3 regions of the Terrihabitans aquatilis genome follow, and region 3 is predicted to be linked to each of the others. Evidence: predicted binding sites of a transcription regulator. Region 3 holds the regulator's gene; each other region holds the start of a gene.
What was found. Region 3 encodes LexA, which represses DNA repair genes until DNA is damaged. Its sites were predicted from a motif close to TGTTCNNNNTGTGTTCNG; they were not measured.
Positions count from the first base shown of each region.

Region 1 (5,775 bases), on a different contig from region 3:
AGAACATCGACGGCGAGGCTCTGCTGTGGGCGCACCAGCGCCTGTTGCACCGGCCCGAGCAGCGCAAGATCCTGATGATGATCTCGGATGGCGCGCCGGTCGATGATTCGACGCTCTCGGTGAACCACGGCTCCTATCTGGAGAAGCATCTGCGCGGCGTGATCGAGGAGATCGAGACGCGCTCGCCGGTCGAACTCATCGCCATCGGCATCGGCCATGACGTGACGCGCTATTATCGCCGTGCCGTGACCATCGTCGACGCCGAGGAACTGGGCGGTGCGATGACCGAGAAGCTGGCCGAATTGTTCGAGGATGGCGGCCCGGCGAATGCGCGCAGCGCTTCACGGCGGCGGGCCGGAACGCGCGGGTGAGGCTTCGCCTTTTCCCGCCGGCGTGGCTGCTCGGGCTGGCGCTGACGTGTGGGTATGGGGCAGGTGCTTCGGCCGAGGCCATTCAGATTGCCGCGACGCCAATTCCGGTGTTTTCACGTGCCGAGCCCGAGAGGACCCTGTTCGGGACGCTCGAATTTCGTGGCGGTCTCGTTCTGTCGTCAGGCGCGCGCGGTTTCGGCGGGTATTCGGGTCTGCGCCTCGATGCCGATGGCGCGCGGTTTCATGCCGTCTCGGATCGGGCGCACTGGCTGAGCGGGCGCATCGTCTATGAGGGTGCGCGGCCCACGGGTATCGACGACACCGACCTTTCGCCTGTGCTGGGCCGAACCGCGAAGCCGCTCGACGGCACGCGCGACGACGACACTGAGGGGCTTGAGATCGACGGCACCACGGCCTTCATCTGCACCGAGGGCTCGGACAATATCCTGCGGTTCGATCTCTCGAAGGACGCGGCAGAGGCACGCGGAACGCCCTTGCCGATGCCGAAGGAGGTCTCAGGCCTGCCGGGAAACACCGGGCTCGAATCGATCGCCCGCGTGCCCGTCGGTGCGCCGGAGGCCGGACGATTGCTGGTGATCTCCGAAGAGGCGTTCGGCAAGGACGGGCATCATGCCGGCTGGCTGGTCGATCCAGAAGGCGAGTCGGCGGCGAAACGGCTTTCGGTTGCGGCGCGCGACGGCTATGCGGTGACCGATGCGATATTCGATCCGGACGGCGACCTCGTTCTTCTGGAACGGCGTTACCGCAAACCTCTGTCGCTGCACATGCGCGTGCGGCGTATCGCGGGAGCGGACGTAAAGGCGGGGGCTGTGCTGGACGGCGAGGTGCTGATGGAAGCCTCGCTTGCGCACGAGATCGACAACATGGAGGCGATCTCGGCACATCGTGCGCCGGACGGCACGATTGTGCTAACGCTGATGTCGGATGACAATATGAGCCTGTTTCAGCGCACGGTGATGCTGCAATTCGGGATGTCGGCTGAGGCGACGTCAGCGCAATAACGTCAGCGGCCGACGCGCACCGCTTCTATGGGACGGACACGGCTCATCAGCGCGCCGTAGGGCAGCAGAAGGATCAGCGCCATGCTGACCTTGACCACGAAATCGAAGAAGGCGAGGCCGACCCACAACGGGACCGTGACGCCCATGCCGGCCAAGCCATAGGTGACCGGTTCGGACATGTCGGCGACACCGGCAAACGCCATGGAGAAGAAAATGGCCGTGTCGAGCGCCGAGCCGAGCAGCCCGCCGGCCAGGGGCGCGCGCCACCATTGCAGGCGGCGCAGACGGTTGAAAACCGAGACGTCGAGCAATTGGCCGAACAGGAAGGCCGTGCCGGAGGCCAAAGCGATGCGTGGCGTGGCTAGCCAGAACGACAGCACAACGGCCAGCGCGAAGCCGACATAGATCACCCGCCGTGTGAGGCGGGGCCCGAACCGCCGGTTCGTCAGATCGTTGACGAGAAAGGCGAGCGGATAGGTCAGCGCGCCCCAGGTAAGGAAATCGCGCAGACCGAAATATTCGATCGGGTATTGGACCGCGAAATTGGACAGCAGCACGACCCCGGCCATGGCCAGGATCGGCAGGAAGAGCGCGCTAGGGGCGCTTCTGTCCGTCATCGGCGAGACGGACGGCCTCAGGCCGCCGCAGCTTCCGCGGTGTCTTCGCCGGCCTTGCGGATCTTCTTCTTGATCTCGCGAGCCTTCTGCGACAGCTCGTCGTCGGAGGCCTTCAGGAGGAACGCGTCGAGACCGCCGCGATGCTCGACCGAGCGCAGGGCATGGGTCGTGACGCGCAGGCGCACCGACTGCTTCAGAACATCGGAGAGCAGCGATACCTGCACGAGATTCGGCAGGAAGCGGCGCTTCGTCTTGCGGTTGGAATGGCTGACGAGGTTGCCCACCAGCACGGATTTACCAGTCAGTTCGCAGCGCCGCGTCATCGCAGTGCTCCATACAAGAGAGATTTCGGACCGAGCGGGCTGGAAGCCGATCCTCCTTGGATAAAAGAAGACCGACCCCGAGAGCCGGGGCGCTCGAAGGTGCGGCTGTATAGGCGCAGGCGGGGCGCAAGGTCAAGGTAAGGACGGCTTTTCGCGCGGCCGAAGTGAGTCCGCGCGGCAACGCCTGCCCCGGAAACGGCGCCGGACTCTCGACGCGGGCCGCGTCCTGCCGCATTGTTAAGGCTGATTTGCGCGGCGCGGCACACGGTATCATGACCCATACAGGCAGCAGGGACAACGACAGGCGGGCGATCCGCCGACGGCTTGCCGTGGCGGCACTGGCGGCATCTGCCGCCTTGTCCGTGCCGATGCAGGCGCAGGCCGAAACCAAGCTGACCGCCAAATACAATGCCCGCCTGTCCTATCTGCCCATCGTGTTCGCGACCGGTACGCTGACCGCCTCGCTGCCGCAGGAAGGCCGCTACAGCGTGGATTTCGGCGCCGACGGCATCGGCTTCGCGATGAGCGGCAAGGCGGTGGGAACGGTGATCCCCGGCGGTTTGTCGCCTGTCAGCGCCGCGATCGACACCAAGGACAGCTCCGAAAAACGCTCGATCCGCATCGCCCTGTCGCGCGGCAAGGTGCGGCGCGAACTGGTGACGCCGCCTGTGCCTTACCGCGCCGATCGCGTGCCGATCACGCAGGCGCACCGCAACAATGTGATCGATCCCATCAGCGCCCTGATGATGCCGGTATCGGTGGACGGCGCGCCGTTGGACGCCGCGAACTGCAACCGCGTGCTGCGCATCTTCGAGGGCACCGAGCGTTTCGACATCCGGCTGTCCTATCTGCGCACCGAGCAGGTGAAATCGCTGAAGGGCTATGAGGGGCAGGCCCTGGTGTGCCGTGCGAACTACAAGGCCGTCGCCGGCCATCGCAAGGTGGCGGGCGTCGAGTACATGGAGAACAATCAGAGCATGGAGGCCTGGCTGGTGCCCATAGACGGCACCAATCTCCTGGCACCCTGGAAAGTCTCGCTCGGCACCAAGATCGGCACCATGATCCTGGAGGCCGAGGAATTCACCGCCAGCGGCGGCACCAAGCGCGCAGAGGCTGCGCCGCTCGACGCGACGTTCCAATTGCGGACGACGCGTTAACCTTTTTCGTCCGGTTATGCACAGGCGGCTGTTTCCCGCGCCGCCAGATCTTGTATGTTCCTCGGGCAGAAGGGCCGCATGATGCGGGACCGGAACCGGAACATCATGTGGTCTCCGATTCGGACCGGCTCCGTTCACGCTACGGCCAAATCCTTAAGACGCGCGCGGCGAACGAAACGTGATTCCCGCGAGGTAAGCGATTCGGGCTGGATTTGTTCGGTCAACGTTCCCAGATTGGGGATGCGCATTGACCCGCCGGCCTGATCTTTCGGCGCTCCCTTCCTGATGGATGTCAAAACCCGCCCGATGCCGACCAACGCCAATCCACCCGCCGTCCGGGGCCGGGGCGTCACCGCCGTGCTCGGGCCGACCAATACCGGCAAGACGCATCTGGCCATCGAACGCATGGTGGCGCAGCCGAGCGGCGTGATCGGCCTGCCGCTGAGGCTTCTGGCGCGCGAGGTCTATCAGCGCGTGGTGGAGAAGGTGGGCGCCGACAAGGTGGCACTCATCACCGGCGAAGAGAAGATCAAGCCGAGGAACACGCGGTTCTGGGTCTCGACCATCGAGGCGATGCCAAAAGACATCGACGTCGACTTCGTGGCGATCGACGAGATCCAGCTGGCCGCCGACCTCGACCGCGGGCACGTGTTCACCGACCGCATTCTGAACATGCGCGGGCGGCAGGAGACGCTGCTGCTGGGCGCGGCGACCATGCGGCCCCTGATCGAGCATCTTCTGCCCGGTGCGAGCATTCTGGGCCGGCCGCGCCTTTCCACCCTGACCTTTGCCGGCGAGAAGAAGATCACCCGCCTGCCGCGCCGCACCGCGATCGTCGCGTTCTCGGCTTCGGAAGTGTACGCGATCGCCGAATTGATCCGCCGCCAGCGGGGCGGGGCGGCGGTGGTGCTGGGGGCGCTGTCGCCGCGCACCCGCAACGCCCAGGTCGAACTCTACCAATCGGGTGACGTCGAATATCTGATCGCCACGGATGCGATCGGCATGGGGCTGAACCTCGACGTCGACCACATCGCCTTTGCCGGCGACCGAAAGTTCGACGGCTTTCAGTTCCGCCGCCTCAACCCCTCCGAATTTGCGCAGATCGCAGGCCGTGCGGGCCGCCACATGCGCAACGGTACCTTCGGCACCACGGGGCGCTGCGACGGCTTCGAGGCGGAACTCGTGGAACGCATCGAGAGCCACAGCTTCGACCCCGTGCGCGTGCTGCAATGGCGCAATTCCGAGCTGGATTTCCGCTCGCTGGCCCGCCTGCAGGCCAGCCTTTCCGTGCTGCCCCAGGAGCCCGGGCTGACCAAGGCGCCGACCGGCGAGGACGTGATCGTGCTGGAGCGCGCGATCGCCGATCCGGAAATGCGCGCGCTGGCCACGGACCGCGACGCTGTGGAGCGGCTGTGGGAGGTGTGCCAGGTCCCGGATTATCGTAAGGTGTCGCCGGCCGCTCACGCCGAGATCGCAATGACGATCTATGGTTTCCTGATGCGGCAAGGGCGAATCTCGCAGGATTGGTTCGCCCGCCAGGTTGCGCAATGCGACCGCACCGATGGCGATATCGATACGCTGTCGGCACGCATCGCGCACATCCGCACCTGGACCTTCGTGGCCAACCGTGCGGACTGGCTGTTTGATCCTACGCATTGGCAGGCGCTCACGCGCACTGTAGAGGACAAGCTTTCGGACGCGCTGCACGAACGGCTGACGCAGCGTTTCGTCGACCGTCGCTCAAGTGTCTTGATGCGGCGCCTCAGGGACAAAGGCATGATCGAGGCAGAAGTAGACGCAAACGGCGACGTGCTCGTCGAGGGCCAGCATGTCGGGCGCCTGTCGGCGTTCCGCTTCACGGCGGACACCTCATCCGAGGGGCCGGACGGCAAGGCCGTGCGTGCCGCCGCGCAGAAGGCGCTGGGACCGGAATACGCAAAGCGGGCGGAGCGGCTGGCCGCCGCGCCGGATGCCGACATCGTCATGTCGTCGGACGGCGTGCTGCGCTGGCTGGGCGAGCCGGTGGGCAAGCTGGTGCCCGGTGATCGGGCGCTGCATCCGCGGGCGCGGCTTTTGGCCGACGATACCCTGGCGCCGCCGGATCACGAGCGCGCGGAAGGTCGCCTCCAGCTGTGGATCGATTCCCAGATCCAGAAGCTGCTCGGCCCGCTGCGCATCATGGAGGCTTCGGAGAGCCTGACCGGACTGGCGCGGGGCCTCGGCTTCCAGATCGTCGAAGCGCTGGGCGTGCTCGACCGCACGCGCGTCTCCGACGACGTGAAGAC
Region 1 is NZ_JBOCUO010000003.1:514,151-519,925, forward strand. Features, by position in the region: gene cobT (cobaltochelatase subunit CobT) at 1-371, shown strand, start outside; gene ACQ6S1_RS13445 (esterase-like activity of phytase family protein) at 368-1,393, shown strand; gene ACQ6S1_RS13450 (queuosine precursor transporter) at 1,396-2,010, opposite strand; gene rpmB (50S ribosomal protein L28) at 2,028-2,333, opposite strand; gene ACQ6S1_RS13460 (DUF3108 domain-containing protein) at 2,606-3,490, shown strand; gene ACQ6S1_RS13465 (helicase-related protein) at 3,776-5,775, shown strand, end outside.
Region 1: the regulator LexA is predicted to act here: its motif matches at 3,704-3,721, upstream of ACQ6S1_RS13465 (helicase-related protein).

Region 2 (5,775 bases), on a different contig from region 3:
CGCGCTGCTGGAACGCTATGACGGCATTTCCCTGAAGCGCAGCGCCACCCAGCTTGTCTTTTCCGACGGCAACCCCGATGCGCGCATCATGCTGGTGGGCGAAGCGCCGGGACGCGATGAAGACCGCGAGGGCCGGCCCTTCGTGGGCCGCGCGGGGCAATTGCTGGACCGGATGCTGACGGCCATCGGACTGGACCGCAACGCCGTCTACATCGCCAATATCGTGCCCTGGCGGCCTCCGGGGAACCGAACGCCAACGCCGCAGGAAACCGAACTCTGCCTGCCCTTCATCCGGCGGCAGATCGAACTTGCAAACCCCGATATCCTCATCCTGCTCGGTGGCTCGGCGGCCAGCAATCTGACCGGAGTGAAGGAAGGTATCCTCAGGATGCGCGGGCGCTGGATGGATTATTCCACGGGCACACGGACGATCCGTGCCCTGGCCACGCTGCACCCCGCCTACCTGCTGCGCACGCCCTTGCAGAAGCGTCTGGCCTGGCGCGATTTCCGGGCGTTGAAAGAGGAAATCGCCAAGCTCTGAAACGAAGGGTTGCTCCCGTCCTTTCTTCGCCCATTGAACCTCCGGGCGGGCCGTGCGTTCTTTCCTGCGCGCGGCAAGCTCGAAGGGGGTAGACATGCGGTGGGGTGATCTCAGGCAGAGCGGAAACGTCGAAGACCGGCGCGGCATGGGCGGCGGCATGCGGATGGGCGGCATCGGCATTGGCGGCCTGCTCATCGTCGGTGTGCTGTCCTGGGCGACGGGCATCGACCCGCGCCTGCTGATGAGCGGCTACGAGATGGTTCAGGGCGGCGGTCAGAGCCAGCAGCAGGCGGGCCGCGAAGGCACGCCGACCGACGAGACGGGACGCTTCGTCGCCTCCGTGCTCGGCAGCACCGAGGATGTCTGGAATCAGATTTTCAAGGAAAACGGCCAGACCTACCGCCAGCCGCGCCTTGTCCTGTTCAGCGGCGCGACGCAGACGGCCTGCGGGCTCGGCCAATCGGCCATGGGCCCGTTCTATTGCCCGCCCGACCGGCAGGTTTATCTCGACACCTCATTTTTCCGGGAAATGGAGCAGCGGTTCCGTGCGCCCGGAGAGTTTGCGTCGGCCTATGTCATCGCGCACGAAGTGGGCCACCACGTGCAGAACCTGCTCGGCATCATGGACAAGGTGAACGAGCAGAAGCAGCGCGGCTCCCGCGCACAGGCCAATGCGCTGTCGGTGCGGGTGGAGCTGCAGGCTGATTGCCTTGCCGGCGTCTGGGCGGCGCGCACGCAGAAGGGCGTGATCGAAGACGGCGATATCGAGCAGGCGCTCAACGCCGCGAGTGCCATCGGCGACGACCGCATCCAGAAGCAGACGCAGGGCCAGGTGGTGCCGGACTCCTTCACCCACGGCTCTTCGGCGCAGCGCGTGCGCTGGTTCAAGACCGGCTACGACAACGGCCGGGTGCAGGCCTGCAACACGTTCGCAGCCCAGAACCTCTAGGCCGTCATTCGGCGGCGGCGGCGCACCAGCCGCCAGCCCAGCCGAGCGGCCCCGCGCGTGACGATCATCCCGATCAAACCCGCGAACCAGACCACAAAGGCCAGGAAGTTCTCGGCCAGCACGCGCACCATGCGCACGCCCCCCTTGAAGGCGCGCAGGCTGGTGCGTCCGGTCAGCTCCACTACGCCACGTGTGGTGCGGCCGAAACGCGTGGTCATGATCGACAGATCCGCGAGCTGCTCCGGCGTATTCGCGTAGCGCAGCAGCCGAACGCTTTCCCCCGGACCGGTGATATCGGCCATGTGGCGCACGTCGCCGACCATCCGTGACAGGTCGCCCGTGGATGCGCGCCGGACCGCGACAGAAGCCGCCTCGCGAACGGCCGCTGAATCGAAGCGCGCCGCTGCCTTCACTACATTGCCCATTTCGTCGAAATCGACGCTGGCCCGCACCGCCCGCCCCAGCGAGCGGCCGAGGCCGGCGGTGAGATGTCCGGCACGGCGCGCCACCTTCAGCACGGAAATGCCGAGCTTGGCGGGCAGGCCCATGCCGCCCGTTGCGACAGTCGCGCCGGTTGCCGCGAGACCGACGGTCGCGAGACCCAGCATCAACTCATCGTAAGGCTGCCCGGTCAGCATCAGCCCGCCTTCGTGGATGATGTCGCGCACATCTCCCACGACGGTGAGATCCGATGTCACCGCGCCGGCGAGCCCCGCCACGCTGGCGCCCTGCCCCGTGACGAAGCCGGTGCCGAACTCAAGCGCGTTGCGCTGGGCCGCCGCACCAGGCTGCTCGGCAGCGGCGAGACGCTCGAGAAGATCGGGCCGAAGCACATGACCGTGCTCCACGGCAAGGTCGGCGTACATGCGCGCCTCCTCGACATCGCCCCGCCCCAGCGCCACCTCCATCTTCTCCTCGATGGCCGGCGCCGTGATCTTCTCGCGCAATTCGCGCGCGATCGCTTCCTCGGGCTCTTCCGGCAATTCCGCGTCGGCGAGCGCCAGTACGGCGACTAGCGCGAGGCTCACCAGCAAAGCTCCCCACAGGATGCGGCCCATGATCGCTCCCCTTGCCCCGTCAAGGCACGGACGGTTGAGAAAGACGGGACGCAGTGCCATCTAGCCCCGACAGGAGAAGCCCATGCCGCGCATCGATGAGAGCCGCCCCTTCATCCCGCTCAGCATAGCGGTGCTGACCGTTTCAGACACGCGCGTTCTGGCCGACGATCGATCCGGCGACGTTCTGGTCGAGCGCCTGACGACGGCAGGTCACACTCTGGCCGAGCGGGCCATCGTTGCCGATGAGGTGGAAGCGATCCGCGAACAGGTGGCGCACTGGATCGCAGACCCGAAGGTCGATGTCGTCATCACGACCGGCGGCACCGGCTTCACCGGGCGCGACGTGACGCCGGAAGCGCTGGAACCCGTGTTCGAAAAGCGCATGGATGGCTTTTCGACCATCTTCCATCGCATTTCCTTTGAGAAGATCGGCGTTTCCACGGTTCAATCGCGGGCGACGGCCGGCGTGGCCGGCGGCACCTTCATCTTTGCCTTGCCAGGATCGCCCGGCGCCTGCCGCGACGGCTGGGACGGCATCCTGCAAAGCCAGCTCGATTATCGCCATATGCCCTGCAATTTCGTGGAGATCGCGCCGCGGCTCGACGAGCATTTGCGGCGCGGCGCGAAACCTCAGGAATAGAACCGCGCCACGAAACGGGCTGGCACGCGAAGAGCCAGAAGGCCCGCGCCGAGCACACGGCCGAACCCGGGCTTCGGGCGGGCGCGGACGTCCGGAGCAGCCGGAATGAACAGGCGTGAGCGCAGGCGCACCAATCGCCTCCCTCCGATGCGCTGGACGAGATCGGCATATTCCAATCCCGGAACGGGACGCACGCCGCCGATCGCCTCCAGCAGCGAGCGATGGACGAGCACGGCGCCTGCCCGTACGCGCAGATCCACCAGATGGCCGAGACGGGCGATCAGCCCCTCCGCATCCTCTTCGCCCTCCACGGTAAATACAGCCGCCCGATAGGGCGTCGCCCCCTTCCGCTCCTCCCGCTCGACGAAAAGCCTGGCTTCGCGGGTCCATGCCGCATCCGGCTCGCCACCGGGCTCAACGAGGAGGAGCCATGCCCCCTTGGCCCGGCGAATTCCTTCCGCCAGCCGGCCGGCCCGGCCACCGGGGCCTTGCGCATACACGCAGCCGCAGCCTTCGGCGACTTTCCTGATGCGTTCGCTTGACGACCCGTCGACCACCACCACGTCGCGCACCGTGCCGTCGGCGGCGGCGGGCACGAGCGCACTCAACGTGCCAATCAGGGCATCCTCGTTTTCGAGGCTGGGTATCACGACGCTGATCATGAGGGCGCGTTATAGCACGCCGCATTCGCAGCAAGGGCCATTCCACACATTTTCGATACTTGCCCGTTTGTTCTCTTTATGTTCTAGTCGAGCCAAGGAGATCATCATGGCAGCGACGGCCTCTCTGCTGACTTACGAACGCGATGAGCTTGTCGGCGAGGCCCAGGCCGAGATTGCGCCCGAACGGCGGCGCGGCCGCGGTGCCCGCGCCAATCCGGACGGCCGTTTCGAGCCTTATGCGCGCGTGCTGGAGGATGACGGATGGGAAGGGCTGGCCGATCTGCCCCCCTTCAAGACCGAGATTTCGTTCGAAGCCGCGCGCAAGATCATCACCCGCAACGAATCGCCCGACATTTCATTCGACCGCTCCATCAATCCCTATCGGGGGTGCGAGCACGGCTGTGTCTATTGTTTCGCACGGCCGACCCATTCCTATCTCGGCCTGTCTCCAGGGCTTGATTTCGAGAGCAAGCTGACGGTGAAGCCGAACGCGGCTGAGCTTCTGGAGAAGGAACTCGCGAAGCCGGACTACGAAGTCCGCACCATGGCGCTGGGCACCAACACCGATCCCTACCAGCCCATCGAACGGCATTACCGCGTCACACGCGGCGTCATCGAGGTTCTGGCCCGGACGCGGCACCCCGTGGGAATCGTCACCAAATCGTCTTTGGTGACGCGGGACATAGACCTGCTGGCTCCAATGGCGGCGGAAGGACTGGCGCGCGTCGCCATCTCGATCACGACGCTCGATCCGAAGCTGGCGCGCGATCTCGAACCGCGCGCTCCCACGCCGTCGAAAAGACTGGAGACCGTTCGGAAGCTGAGCGAGGCCGGTATTCCCGTCACCGTTATGGTGGCGCCCATCATTCCCGCATTGAACGATGAAGAGATCGAGCGCGTGCTCGATGCCGCCCGCGCGGCCGGAGCCGTGAGTGCCGGATATGTGCTGCTGCGCCTTCCCTACGAAATCAAGGATCTGTTTCAGGAATGGCTGGCCGAACACAGGCCCGACCGCGCAAAGCACGTCATGAGCCTCGTTCGCTCGACGCGGGGCGGCAAGGATTACGAGGCGGAATGGGGAAAGCGCATGATCGGCGACGGCGTCTATGCCTGGACGATCGGCCGCCGCTTCGAGCTGGCAACGCGCCGCCTCAAGCTCAACGCGGAGCGCAAACCGCTGCGCAAGGACCTGTTCGTGCGGCCGGTACGCGCCGGAGAACAATTGAGGCTGTTCGCATGATGATCTCTGCTGCCCGTCAAACCGATTTAAGCTCGGCCTGCTCCGCAAGCGTCGTTCTGGCGGATGGTCGGCGTCGCACCAGATCCCTCCCGTCTCCTGCAGATAGAAAGCGCCGCTCGATGGTCATGGAATCGCGCATCAGCGTCATCACGCTCGGCGTGGCCGATGTGGGAGCCGCTGCAGCCTTCTACGGGCGCGTCGGTCTGGTGAGATCGCGCGAAAGCGATGGCAGCGTGGCGTTCTTCCAGCTTGGCGGCGGGCTTGTTCTTGCCTTGTTCGGACGAGAGGACCTGGCCCAAGATCAGGGCCTTGCCTCCCATTCGCCGCCAGGCGGCATGTCGATCGGCTACAACACACGGTCCATGCTGGAGGCCGACAAGCTGATCGCAGCATTCGTCGCATCCGGCGGAACACTGATTCGCGAGCCGGCGCGCACATTTTGGGGCGGATACAGCGGTTACGTGGCCGACCCGGACGGGCATGTCTGGGAAATCGTCCACAACCCCCATTGGCGATTGGATGACGAGGGCCACCTCACCCTTCCGGATTCCAAGCCGGCGACATAATCGCGGAACAAGCTGACGACTCGTCCTTCGCATGGCATAGGATTCGGGATGGCCGTCGTGAAGCCCGCTTCCAAACAGATCCGCCGTGTGCCCGGACCCGACTTCCGACGGGAACGCCG
Region 2 is NZ_JBOCUO010000003.1:772,140-777,914, reverse strand. Features, by position in the region: gene ACQ6S1_RS14700 (uracil-DNA glycosylase) at 1-541, shown strand, start outside; gene ypfJ (KPN_02809 family neutral zinc metallopeptidase) at 636-1,490, shown strand; gene ACQ6S1_RS14690 (hypothetical protein) at 1,487-2,608, opposite strand; gene moaB (molybdenum cofactor biosynthesis protein B) at 2,631-3,188, shown strand; gene ACQ6S1_RS14680 (glycosyltransferase) at 3,179-3,850, opposite strand; gene ACQ6S1_RS14675 (PA0069 family radical SAM protein) at 3,957-5,090, shown strand; gene ACQ6S1_RS14670 (VOC family protein) at 5,210-5,656, shown strand; gene rnhB (ribonuclease HII) at 5,705-5,775, shown strand, end outside.
Region 2: the regulator LexA is predicted to act here: its motif matches at 3,919-3,936, upstream of ACQ6S1_RS14675 (PA0069 family radical SAM protein).

Region 3 (5,775 bases):
TACCCGCCTGCTGATCCGCATCGAAACTCTGGCGAATGTGCCTGCTGGCCAATTGCCCACTTATGTCCGGGTTTCCGCGACGGGTGCGCGTCAGGTCCAGGCCGGGGCGCGTGTTTCGGTTGAGGCTCTGTGGCGACCGCCGCCAGGTGCCGTACGCCCGGGAGGCTATGATTTCGCCCGGCAGGCCTTTTTCCAGCAATTGGGCGCCGTTGGCAGCGAGGGGCGCGCGGTCCGTATCCTGGAGCCGCCAACCCTCACCCTTGGCGGTCGCTTTTCGGCCGCGACCGACCGATTGCGCAACGCAATTACCGCTCGTGTCTTGGCGGTGGTGCCAGGCGATGCAGGCGCCATCGCAGCGGCGTTGGTGACGGGTCAGCGGGGAGATATTTCGACGAGCGCAAACGACGCGCTGCGGACCGCCGGTCTCTACCACGTCATCTCGATCTCGGGCCTTCATATGGCGTTGTTCGGCGGCACGCTGTTCACGGCGCTCCGTGTGATGCTGGTCCTCATTCCGGGCTTCGGACTTCGTTTTCCGGCGAAGAAAATCGGGGCATTCGTCGCACTGCTCGGTGCCTGCGGTTACCTGTATCTGTCGGGTGTCGAGGTTGCAGCGCAGCGCAGCTTCATCATGATCGCCGTTGTGTTCGTGGCCGTCATCTTCGACCGCCAGGGGGTCACCATGCGCAACCTCTCGCTTGCGGCCCTTTGCACCATCGTCCTGACGCCGGAATCGGTGATCGGCCCCAGTTTCCAGATGTCCTTCGCGGCCGTGATGGCGCTTGTCGCCTGGTATGAGCGTGCGCGGCTGCAACATCTTGAGGAGGAAGCTCACGTCCGTCGTACGGGATTATCCGGCCGCGTCATTGCGTATTTCGGCGGCATCGTCGCGACCACGGTGCTTGCCACTTTGGCCACTGCGCCGTTCGCGACCTTCCATTTTCAGCGGATTGCCCTTCATTCCCTGCCGTCGAACCTGCTTGCCCTGCCGCTAGTCAGCACGCTCATCATGCCCTTCGCCCTCATCGGATTCTTATTGATGCCGTTTGGGCTGGATGCTCCGGCCTGGATCGTCATGGGATATGGCATCGAATTGATGCTCCAGACCGCGTACTGGATCGCCTCCTGGCCGGGCGCCAATACCGGGATGGCCGCTTTTTCCCCGGTCGGTGTTTTGCTGCTCGCGCTCGGCCTGTGCTGGACGGCAATATGGACCACACGCCTGCGGCTTCTCGGAATTGCGCCGATCATCGCCGGGCTTCTGTTCGCCGCTTTTCCGGGGCGGCCGGACATCTACATTGAAGCCGGTGGTCGCGCGGCAGCGGTGAGGGCCCCGGACGGGCGGCTTCAGGTCAGTGGGGTGCGGTTCGCGGGTTTCGCGGCGCAGAACTGGCTTGCCGCAGATGGGGACACGCGATCACCGCGCGATCCGAGCGTTGCGGCGGAGGTGCATTGCGACAGCTTCGGCTGCACGCTTCCGATGGAAAAAGGCGGGTTCCTGGCCCTGAATTGGACCTATGCCGCGCTGCGTGAAGATTGCCAACGCGCAGCGATCGTCGTGACGCGGTTGATCGCACCGCCAGACTGCAGGACGAAGAGCCTTGTTATCGACGGAACAGATTTAGCGGAGGGTGGCGCCATGGCCCTTACGCACCGGCCGGACGGTACTTTCGCGATCTCGCGCGCCGATACCGCTCGTCGGATCTGGGACCCGATTACCCATCCGCCCGCCGGACCATCCTTCGCCGCGATAGCCTCGGACGGGAACGAAGCCGATTCCGTGCCCGAAGATGATAACGACGAGACAGATCCAGAGGCCCTCGTCACCGGGGATTTCTAGATCGGAAGCGGTGGCGAGCGAGCCTCAATACCTGCGAATGAGACCCACGAGCCGTCCCTGAACCCGCACGCGGTCAGGTCCGAAAATACGCGTCTCATATGCCGGGTTTGCGGCTTCAAGGGCGATGGACGCGCCGCGTTTGCGCAGCCGCTTCAGGGTCGCTTCCTCATCATCGACAAGGGCCACGACGATATCGCCGGTATTGGCCGTGTCCGATTTGCGGATCACCACCAGATCACCTTCGAGAATCCCGGCCTCGATCATCGAATCGCCCCGGACCTCGAGCGCGTAATGCTCGCCGCCGGACAGCATTTCGGGAGGAACGGCTATGGTGTGGCTTCGCGTCTGAATCGCCTCGATCGGGACACCGGCAGCGATACGGCCCATGACGGGCACGAACGCGGACGGCACCGCTTCCTCGTCATCATCAGCCCGTAGCCGCGCTTTGCCGAGATCCCCTTCGATCACGCTGGGCTGGAACTTGCCGGCTGCGGGTCTCAGACGGGGCGCAACCGCCTCGGGCAGTTTCAGCACTTCCAGGGCGCGCGCTCGATTGGGCAGCCGGCGGATGAAGCCGCGCTCCTCCAGTGCGGTGATCAGGCGATGGATGCCGGATTTGGACCGCAGGTTCAGCGCTTCCTTCATCTCGTCGAACGAGGGAGGCACGCCCGATTCCTTGAGGCGCTCATGGATGTAACGCAGAAGCTCGTGCTGCTTACGCGTGAGCATGGTGCCTCTCCGAATATCGAAACAAATCAGGAACACATTGGTAGCTGTTCCTTATGTGTTCCGCAATGGTTAACATCCGGTTTGCACGATGGTTTAGACGGATCGCGAAACGCAGTCAGCCGTCAGCGGTCTCACCTGCCCATGCTTGAAATGCTTCCTTAGCCCGGCCCGTCAGTGCCCGCTTTTTGGCGGCGCTTTTCGCCGCTCCACGAACACGCTCGCCATTCTCGCCCCTCAAGGCACCTTCGTAGGGTGGAAACAGCCCGAAATTGATATTCATGGGCTGAAAGCTGCGCTTCGTGTTCTCGTCTCCATTGGCTTCGATATGGCCGCCGGTGATGTGGCCGAGCAGGGCGCCCATGGCCGTCAAGGGCGGCGGGATCTCCAGTTTCCGGCCCAGCCGCTCGTCCGCCGCGAACCGGCCTGCCAGCAGCCCGACCGAGGCGCTTTCGACATAACCCTCACATCCGGTGATCTGGCCGGCAAAGCGCAAACGGGTCTGCGCCTTCAGGCGGAGCGTTCGATCGAGCAGCCTGGGCGAATCGAGAAACGTGTTGCGGTGCAGGCCGCCAAGACGGGCGAATTCCGCTTTCTCCAGACCCGGGATCATCCGAAACGTGTCGGCCTGGACGCCGTGGCGCAGCTTGGTCTGGAAGCCCACCATGTTGAACAAGGTGCCCAGAGCGTTGTCCTGGCGCAATTGCACCACCGCGTAGGGCTTCACACTTGGATTGCGCGGATTGGTCAGGCCCATGGGCTTCATCGGTCCGTGGCGCAGGGTCTCGCGGCCCCGCTCGGCCATCACCTCGATCGGCAGGCAGCCGTCAAAATATGGGGTGGTGGCCTCCCAATCCTTGAAGTCCACCCGCTCGCCCGTGAGAAGAGCATCCACGAAGACCTCGTACTGATCCCGGTCCAGCGGGCAGTTGATGTAGTCCGCGCCGCTGCCTCCCGGGCCAGCCTTGTCGTAACGCGACTGGAACCAGCACACATCCATGTCGATGGAATCGAAGTGCACGATGGGCGCTATCGCATCGAAGAAGGCCAGGGAATCGCGTCCCGTCAGATCGCGCACGGCCTGGGCAAATGCCTCGGAGGTGAGGGGGCCGGTCGCGACGATGACATTGTCCCAATCTTCCGGCGGCAGCCCCGCGATCTCTTCACGAGCCAATGTCACCAGAGGATGGGCTTCCAGCGCTGCGGTCACGTCGGCCGAAAAACCGTCCCGGTCCACGGCGAGTGCGCCGCCCGCGGGCACCTGATGCGAGTCGGCCATGCGCATGATGAGCGAATCGAGTTGTCGCATCTCCCAATGCAGCAAGCCTACGGCGTTGCTCTCGCTGTCATCCGAGCGGAAGGAGTTGGAGCAGACGAGCTCGGCGAGATTCTGGGTCTGGTGGGCTTCGGTCGAGCGGACTGGACGCATTTCGTGGAGAACGACCGGCACGCCCGCCTGCGCGATCTGCCAGGCGGCTTCGGACCCGGCGAGACCGCCGCCGACAATATGGATGGGTGTCATGGGGCGAAGCTATGCGACAGCAACGTCACGTTCAATTGCTACGCTTGCGCGCATGAGATCAGACGATTCCGGCAGCAACGGCTCCGCGCCCTCAAACGGCGCGCAATTGCAGGGCATTGCGCGACTTTATCATGCGGGTCTCAACACGATGCGCGGGCTGAAATTTGCCGCGCGTAGCGAAGCCGCTTTGCGTCAGGAGCTCGCGGTTTTTGCCATGGCCGTGCCTGTCGGCTTGTTCGTCGCGCCCAGCACCGCATGGTATGTCGCCATGATCGGCGCGCTCCTGGCGGTCATGGCCGTGGAATTGTTGAACACTGCCGTGGAGAAACTGGCCGATCACGTCACGCCGGAATTCCATCCCAAGATCGGCGTGGTCAAGGATCTCGGGTCGGCGGCTGTGTTCTGCGCTTTGTCGATCGCCGGGTTGATCTGGCTGGCGGCGGCGGCGGAACGGTTCGATGTGGTGGATCGCGCTCGTGCGGCGGTCGGTGCCTAGGGCCCGGCCGGTTGGTTCTGGTCCAGCCAGCGAAGAATGCCTTCCGCAGCCGCAATCCCGGTGCTGAAAGAAGCCTGCAGCAGGTAGCCTCCCGTCGGCGCTTCCCAGTCGAGCATCTCGCCAGCCGCGAACGTACCCGGCAGGCCGCGCAGCATGAAGTGCTCATCGACGGCGTCGAATGCCACCCCGCCGGCGCTGGAGATCGCCCGGTCCAGCCCCTGTACGGACGTGATGGTCAAGGGAAGCGCTTTCACCAGCGCTGAGAGCTCATCGGGTTTCTCCGGCAGGGCCTTGCCGACACCTTCGCGCAAGAGTCCGATCTGGACCGGATGAAGGTTGAGCGTCTTGCGCAGCACATTGGTTGCGGTGTCGCGTCGACGCGCCCGCGTCAGGCGATGGACGATGTCTGATGGTGACAGATCGGGCTTGAGATCAAGCGTCAGTCGTGCATCGCCGGAGCGAAGGGCGGTGCGAATGGAGTTCGACAAGGCGTAAATCGCGCCGCCTTCGAGTCCGGATCGCGTCACGATCATCTCCCCCTCGGACACGTCCTTTCCGATTCGCGCACGTACACGCTTCACCGGCTGGCCAGCAAATCGATCGCAAAACACGTCTGACCAGTCGCAGCCTATGCCGCTATTGGCCGGCTCGAACGATCTCACCGGAACACCTCGTGCCTCGATAAGGGGCACCCAAGCGGCGTTCGAGCCCAGACGCGGCCAGCTTGCGCCGCCCAGGGAGAGCAGGGTGGCTTCGGGTTTGACCCCGATCCGGCCGTCCGGAGTATCGAACAGCACATTGCCGTCTGCATCCCAGCCCTGCCAGGAATGGCGCGCCCGTATCTGAACACCCAGTCCGTCCAGCCGTCGTAGCCAGGCGCGCAGAAGGGGTGACGCCTTGAAGCTCTTGGGAAAGATACGTCCGCTCGAGCCAACAAATGTATCTTCGTCCAGCCCTTCAGCCCAGTTCCTGAGGGACGTGGGCGAAAAGCGGTTGATCGCTTCCGCAAGATTCTGTGCCGCCTCCCCGTAACGCGTGAGGAATTTCTCCGGCGGCTCGCTGTGGGTGAGGTTCAGGCCGCCACGCCCCGCCATCAGAAACTTTCGGGCAGGGCTCGGCATGCGATCGAAGACGATCACGAACCGTCCCGCGCGGGCTAGAAACTCCGCCGCGATCAGGCCTGCCGGCCCA
Region 3 is NZ_JBOCUO010000001.1:591,660-597,434, reverse strand. Features, by position in the region: gene ACQ6S1_RS03020 (ComEC/Rec2 family competence protein) at 1-1,840, shown strand, start outside; gene lexA (transcriptional repressor LexA) at 1,865-2,569, opposite strand; gene trmFO (methylenetetrahydrofolate--tRNA-(uracil(54)-C(5))-methyltransferase (FADH(2)-oxidizing) TrmFO) at 2,685-4,088, opposite strand; gene ACQ6S1_RS03005 (diacylglycerol kinase) at 4,141-4,584, shown strand; gene ACQ6S1_RS03000 (TIGR03862 family flavoprotein) at 4,581-5,775, opposite strand, start outside.